2 regions of the Achromobacter sp. GQ309 genome follow, and region 1 is predicted to be linked to the other one. Evidence: riboswitches for the same ligand, from Rfam matches in the RefSeq annotation. Region 1 holds a riboswitch; the other holds the start of a gene.
The links. Region 1 has a riboswitch for thiamine pyrophosphate ahead of AC6CIE_RS09305 (sodium:solute symporter family protein). Riboswitches for the same ligand answer to the same signal wherever they lie in the genome.

Region 1 (3,403 bases):
GTCCGCGCATCACCCGCCGGATCAGCACGGTCGTTACCACCGGCACAAACGCCGCCAGCAGGAACGATTCCAGCAGGAAGGTCGGCTTATCCCCCGGCGCGGGGAAGAAGAAAAGGCCGGCGATCAGCCCCGTGATGGTGGCCGTGGTCGCCGTGAATCCATCGTGCTTGCGGCTGAAAAGCCCGTAAAACACCGGGAAGGCGGCGGCCGAGCACAGCAGGTCGGCCAGCAGGAACAGGTACAGCACGCTGTAGCCTTGCGACGCCACGATCATCACGGGGATCGCCATCAGCAGCACCAGCCACCGCGCCAGGCGCTTCATGGTGGCGCCGCCGGCGTTGGGCATCAGGCGGCGCAGGTCGACCGCAATGATGCTGGACACCGCGCTGATGGCGGTGTCGGCGGTGCTCATGACCAGGGACAGGCCCAGCGGAATCAGGGCAATGACGAACCACGCCGGGGCGTGCGGCATGATGACGCTGAACAGCGCGATCGAGCTGTCGCCCTCGGGCGCCAACCCGACAAACGCCAGGCCGAACAGGCCCATCAAAAAGATGAAAGGCGCCACCAGCACGCCGCCCAGCAGAAAGCCGTTGCGCATCGTGCGGGTGTCGCGGGCGGCGTAGATGCGTTGCCAGTTGCCCTGGTGGAAGATGCCGGTCAGCAGGATCGCGACAAAGAAGGTCAGCCCGGCCTTCACGCCCACCGGATCGGTCAGGTCCAGCAGTTGCGGGGCCTTGGCCTGCAGCGCTTCGATGGTCGGCAATGCGCCGCCAGCCGCCTGCCAGCCGACCACGCACAGCACCACCAGCAGCGGCACGATGATCATCATCTGCACCTGATCGGTAAAGATGGACGAGCGCAGGCCGCCGTAGGTCGTGTAGAGCAAAGTCGTCCCCATCACGATGGCCGCGGTGGCCCACAGGGGCACGGGCGCCAGCATCGCGACCAGCTTGGCAATCGCCGTGACCTCGGCCGACAGTGCGATGAACAGGTAGAACAGCATGATGAAGAGCGCCAGGCCGTACATGGGCCGGCCGTAGCGCGCCATCAGGAACTCGGTCAGCGTGTGGCCGTGCGGAATCAGTTCGCGCATGCGCCGGCCCAGCGGAATCATGACCAGGCGCGGCGACATCGACCCGAGCGCGTAGCCGATCACGGCGGCCAGCCCGCCCCAGGTTGCGGCCTGCGCCGGCGAAAAGAGAATCCATGCGCCCAGCGTGGACGCCATCAGCGTCAGGATCGTGCCAAACGACCCCTGGCTGTTGCGCGCGACGATGTAGTCTTCCAGGGTGCCGCGCTTGCGCCGGGTGTACAGCACGCTGGCCACGGCGAAGCCGCCCGAGAACAGCAGCAGCCATACCAGGGCGGTGGTTTGGGTCAACATGAAGGTCGGTCCTCCCGCGGGCGGCCTGAGGCCGGACGCGTAACGCGGCGGCCCGCCGTCAGGGAGGCCGCGAGATGAATGGAATCAGGGAGGGCGCGCGAGAGACTTGCGGAGTCCTTCCCTTCGCCGGCATTACCCGGATCAGGTTCAAAGGGTTACCGCATAGACGCGGAATCTCAGCCCGTACAGGGCTCCCCCAGGAATTGCCGCAAGGTTAGGAGAGCAGCGCGGCGATGTCAACGCGCGGCGTGAGAAACGTTGGGCCGGGTATGCCGGGCAGGCGCCGCGGCCGCGCAAGCCCCGCCGACCGCAACGGCGCCCGCCCGCCGTTTTATGCTAAGTTCGCCCGCTTGCGGCACCCGCGGGCGTGCCGGACGCGGCAATCAATGACGCAATTGATGACGCAACTGATGAAGCAATCGACGAGCTGATCGCCATGATGCACCTGAACCTGTTCATTTTCGGCTGCGGCCACCATCGCGCGGCCTGGCGCCACCCGGACTCGGCGGCCGAGCGGCTGGGCGACATCAGCTACTACGAAAGCCTGGCCCGCACGGCCGAGCGCGGCAAGCTCGACGCCATTTTCTTTGCCGACGGCCAGTCGATGGACAACATCGGCGACGGGCCACGCTGGTATCTTGAACCGCTCACCACGATGGCCGCGATCGCCCGCGCCACCACCCGCATCGGCCTGATCAGCACGGTGTCCAGCACGTTCTTCACGCCCTTTCATGCGGCGCGCATGGTGGCCTCGCTGGATCACATTTCCGGCGGCCGCATGGGCTGGAACGTGGTGACCTCGATGTTCGATGCCGAGGCGCGCAATCACGGTTACGAAGCCATGCCCGGCCACGACTGGCGCTACGCGCGCGCCGAGGAATTTGTCGACGTTGCGCTGAGGCTGTTCGACTCGTGGGACGACGACGCGCTGGTCATCGACCGCAACGGCCACTTCGGCGTGCCGGACCGCCTGCACAAGATAGATCACCATGGCGAACACTTTCTGGTGGACGGCCCGCTTACCGTGCCGCGACCGCCGCAGGGGCATCCGGTGCTGTTCCAGGCGGGCGCCTCGGATCAGGGCCGCGATCTGGCGGCGCGCCGCGCGGAAGCCATCTATGCCGTGGCCTACGACTTGCCCGCCGCGCAGTCCTATTACCGCGACATCAAGCAACGTGTCCGGGCCGCTGGCCGCGACGCGTTCGTGCCCATCATGCCGGGCCTCGTGACCTATGTCGGCTCGACCGAAGCCGAGGCCCGCGCCAAGCAGCGCGAATTGGACGAACTCCTGCCCGCGGACGCCTCATTGCGCCAACTTGGCACGTTCGTCCTGCAGGATTGTTCGGGCTGGGAACTGGACGCGCCCGTGCCGCCCCTGCCCCCGCTGTCCGAGTTCACCGGCCCCAAAGGCCGTTACGGCACCATCCTGCGCATCATCGAAACCGAGCAGCCCACCGTGCGCCAGTTGCTCGGCCGGCTGGCCGCGGGCGGCGGGCACTGCACGATGGTGGGCACACCGGAGCAGATCGCGGACCGGATGGAACATTGGTTCAGGAACGAAGGCGCCGACGGCTTCAACCTGATGCCCCCGTCACTGCCGGGCGGCATCGACGACTTTGTGGAGCAGGTGGTGCCGGTGCTGCAACAGCGCGGGCTGTTCCGTAAGGACTACGAACACGCCACGCTGCGCGGACATCTGGGCCTGGAACGACCGGGCCGCTGAGAGGGCAGACGCCGGACCGATACGCGTGGCGATCAGCTTGTCTGGGTCAATGGTTCGCGTTCGGTTTCGGGGACACGCGGCCGGGCAGCCGGTTGCGGCCGGCGAGCACGGGTGGCGATCCAGTCGTAAAGGTGAACGCCCGGCTCGCGCATCAAGGCGGTGACTACGCCGCTGACCACCAGCCCCAACACGATCAAGGGTAGCCAGGCCATCATGACGCACGCTTGCAGATTGCGGCGGCCGTACCGCAGGAGCTTGATCGGCACTTCGGCGCGCCGACCACGATGGATTCG
Region 2 (3,403 bases), on a different contig from region 1:
CCGTGCGGTCCATGCCGTAGCTCTTGTCTTCGGCAAGCTTGTAGTAGTCGTAACCCAGCACATTGGCGTGCAGGTCGGTCGTGCCCAGGATCGCGAGGTCCAGCGTCGTGCCTTGGGGCACGCTGGCCTGCGGCGGGGTCTCGGGCGCGGTGGTGTCGTCGTCATCGTCATCGCCGCCGCAGGCGGACAGGCCGGCCACCAGCGCAAAGCTGGCGGTCACTGCAAAGATCTTGCGTAGGTTTGGCTTCACCGTCTTTCCTCCGTGTTGAAGGGAGGAATTTTGGGGACGGTGTGTGACCTACCCGTGACATGCACGGGGTCAAATCAACGAAGCGGGGATTCGCGAGTCAGGCAATCCGCGTCCAGCGCCGCCAGCGCATCCAGGAACCGCCAGGCGAAAGAACCCGGCCCGTCGGCGTGCACCGCGGCGCGGTCGCCCGCGATGCCAAAGCACGACAGGGCGGCCACCGCCGCCACATAGGGATCGTCCTTCGATACGGCGGCAAAGGCCCCGACCACGGCGCTGAGCGCGCAGCCGGTGGCCGTCACGCGGGGCATCAGCGGCGAACCGCCCGCAATGCGCACCGCGCGCGTGCCGTCCGTGACGTAATCGACTTCGCCGGTGACCGCCACCACGGTCTTGCGGCGCGCGGCGATGTCGTAGGCTGACTGCTCGGCCTGCGCCACGGCGTCGCGGGCGTCCACGCCCTTGCCGGCGCTGTGGCCGCCGGCCAAGGCGATGATCTCGGATGCGTTGCCCCGGATGATGGCGGGTTCAAGGTCCAGCAGTTGTTGGATGGCATCGCGGCGAAAGGCGGTGGCGTGATGCGCCACGGGATCCAGGACCCAGGGGGTGCCGGCTTCTGCCGCGGCTTGCGCGGTCAACAGCATGCTGCGCAGCCAAGGCGAAGACAGCGTGCCGATGTTGATGACCACCGCGCCGGCGAAACGGGCGAACTCGGGCGCCTCTTCTTCGGCGTGCACCATCGCGGGCGATGCGCCGATGGCGAGCACCGCATTGGCCGCGTAGTTCATGGAGACGAAATTGGTCAGGCACTGCACCAGCGGCGCGTCGCGGCGGACGGCGGCGAGCAGGTCCTGAGACTGGTGGGCGAGGGAATGCAGGTCGGGATGCGTCATGCCGGGCGGTCTCGGGGCGTGGGACGCGCATGCGGAGGCACACGCACCATCCCTACGCCAGCGTTATCTGGATCAGGTTCGACGGGTCGCCGTGCATCGTCTGCCATGGCAATGGCAGACCAACGGATTCTCAGCTTCTTGGCGAAGCTCCCCGGGTGGATGGCGTATGTTCCCGGCGGAACCGGGGAGGTGTCAAGCGGCCAATTCGTGCCGGATCGCTTTGCATACTCAATTTGAGGTATTGGCGGGTGCTACGCCTGGTTCACAATCATTGACCCGCCTCTGATCGCCGTGATGAACGCACACGCGACGATATCGGCGGGGCGCCATGACTCCCTATGCAAGCAGGTGACCGCCATGCTGAGTGCAGAACAACTCCAACGCATCTTTCCCAACTGCAAAGCCCCCGCTGCGTGGGCCGACGCATTGGCTCCCGCATTTCAGAAATACGAAATCGAAACGCCGGATCGCATCGCCAGCTTTCTGGCGCAAACGGGGTATGAGTCGGGCCAGTACAACCGGATCGAGGAAAACCTCAATTACTCAACTGCCGCGCGGTTGACCAAGGTGTGGCCAAAGCGATTTCCCGATGAGGCGTCGGCCATGCCGTATGTGAACAATCCGCAAGGACTGGCGAATCTGGTGTATGCGAACCGGATGGGCAATGGCGATGCGCAAAGCAACGACGGCTTCCGGTATCGGGGCAGGGGCATCATCCAGCTGACGGGGCGCAGCAATTACGACTCGGCCGGCGACGCCATGGGTGTCAATTTGCTTGAAACGCCCGAGTTACTGTCCGATCCGAGATGGGCTGCGCTGAGCGCCGGGTGGTATTGGCAGTCTCGCGGGCTGAATGAGTTGGCGGACGACCGTACGCATGACGATGACCTGGAGGATTTCGCCAGGATCACACGGCGGATCAATGGCGGGCTGGTGGGTCTGAAGGATCGTTTTGCGTTGTTCAAGCAGGTTTATGCCGAGCTGATGCGGTGAAGGCGCAGGTCCGCGTCGGCGCTTCGGATAGCCTTGTTCGGCAGCAGTCGGCCCATCCGGAATCGTCAGGTCGCGTGTGGCCAGCGTGACTAGGGTTTGCGGTCGCATTGAAGAAAATGCGCGTCATGCGCCGGCGCATTATTAGTCCGGCATGCTTACGCAGCCGAAGCCATGCAATACAACGCCCGCCCGGCGCAGGGTGCGACGGGCGGGCGGTTTCAATACAACGCGTATTGCAGCTTGAGGTGCTTACGTCGCGGCGCGGAAACGATTGCGCAGATCGCGGATCTGGTCGTGGTTGCGCAGCACGCCCTGATATTGGCGTTCGACAACAGCGCGCACGTTGTCAGGCAGCGTTTCTTTAAGCGCCTTTTCGTAGTCCGCCTTGGCCACGTCCTCGCCTTTCTCGCATTCCTCGAGCAGCGTCAGGTCGGTGCGGCTGGATACCGCCGCCTTGATGTTCGTCCAGCCACGATGCATGGCGCCGGCCACCGTGCCGCTGTCCTCGGGCTCGCCGCCCAGTTGCGTCACCAGGGTTTGCAACTCCGTGGCGCCGGCCGCGCAGTCGCGCGAACGGTTGCGGAACAGCTCCTGCATCTCGGGCGCCTTGGCGTCTTCAGCGGCCGCGGCAAAGCCCTTTTCGCCGTTCTTCGACGTCTCGATCAGATTGTTCAGCACCTTGATTACATGTTCAGCCATGTTGGTCTCCTTGGTTTGGAAGGAACAGGCGGCGCAGGCCGCCTGGGAATTGGAGACTCAGCAAGTGGCGTGCCTGGGTGGGGTTGCGGATCAATCAGCGGGGTAAGGGTCTCGGCGCAGGCCTTGCGGTCAGCCGGGGTGGACAAACGCGTTCACTGCGCGATCAGCTGCGTTTCTGTCCCCCTAGGCTGTGAGCTTTCGGGAGGCCGACATCAACGGGCGATCATTTTGTCTCGCATTCGTGGCGGGCGCTGCGTGGGTGCAGATTCTGCCTACCCTGCCGCCGGCGTACGCGCTGTGGATCCTCGCATGCGGTTGTGCAGGGGCGCTCTGGTTCACGTCGGGGGCAACGCGTCCCCTCGCGGCGACCGGGGCAGCGGTGATGGCGGGGTTGTTGGCGGGCGTGCTGAATGCCGCGCTGCAAGCACAGCATCGCCTTGACGATGCGCTGGCGGAGGTTCACCAAAACGAGGTGTCGCGTCTAGTCTTGCGCGTGGTGGCGTTGCCGGACGGCGACGCGCAGCGTCAGCGCTTTCTGGCCGAACTGGCTGAGCCGGCACGATCGGGCATC

Region 2: linked by a shared signal. The riboswitch ahead of thiM (hydroxyethylthiazole kinase) and the one ahead of AC6CIE_RS09305 (sodium:solute symporter family protein) in region 1 are both predicted to bind thiamine pyrophosphate.

The regions. Positions count from the first base shown of each region.
Region 1 covers NZ_JCAXDP010000002.1:873,527-876,929, forward strand. The annotation lists gene AC6CIE_RS09305 (sodium:solute symporter family protein) at 1-1,387, opposite strand, end outside; TPP riboswitch at 1,489-1,595, opposite strand; gene AC6CIE_RS09310 (LLM class flavin-dependent oxidoreductase) at 1,824-3,110, shown strand; gene AC6CIE_RS09315 (hypothetical protein) at 3,143-3,376, opposite strand.
Region 2 covers NZ_JCAXDP010000001.1:736,977-740,379, forward strand. The annotation lists gene AC6CIE_RS03455 (5'-nucleotidase C-terminal domain-containing protein) at 1-250, opposite strand, end outside; gene thiM (hydroxyethylthiazole kinase) at 325-1,140, opposite strand; TPP riboswitch at 1,172-1,304, opposite strand; gene AC6CIE_RS03465 (glycoside hydrolase family 19 protein) at 1,498-2,133, shown strand; gene AC6CIE_RS03470 (PA2169 family four-helix-bundle protein) at 2,383-2,832, opposite strand; gene AC6CIE_RS03475 (DNA internalization-related competence protein ComEC/Rec2) at 3,023-3,403, shown strand, end outside.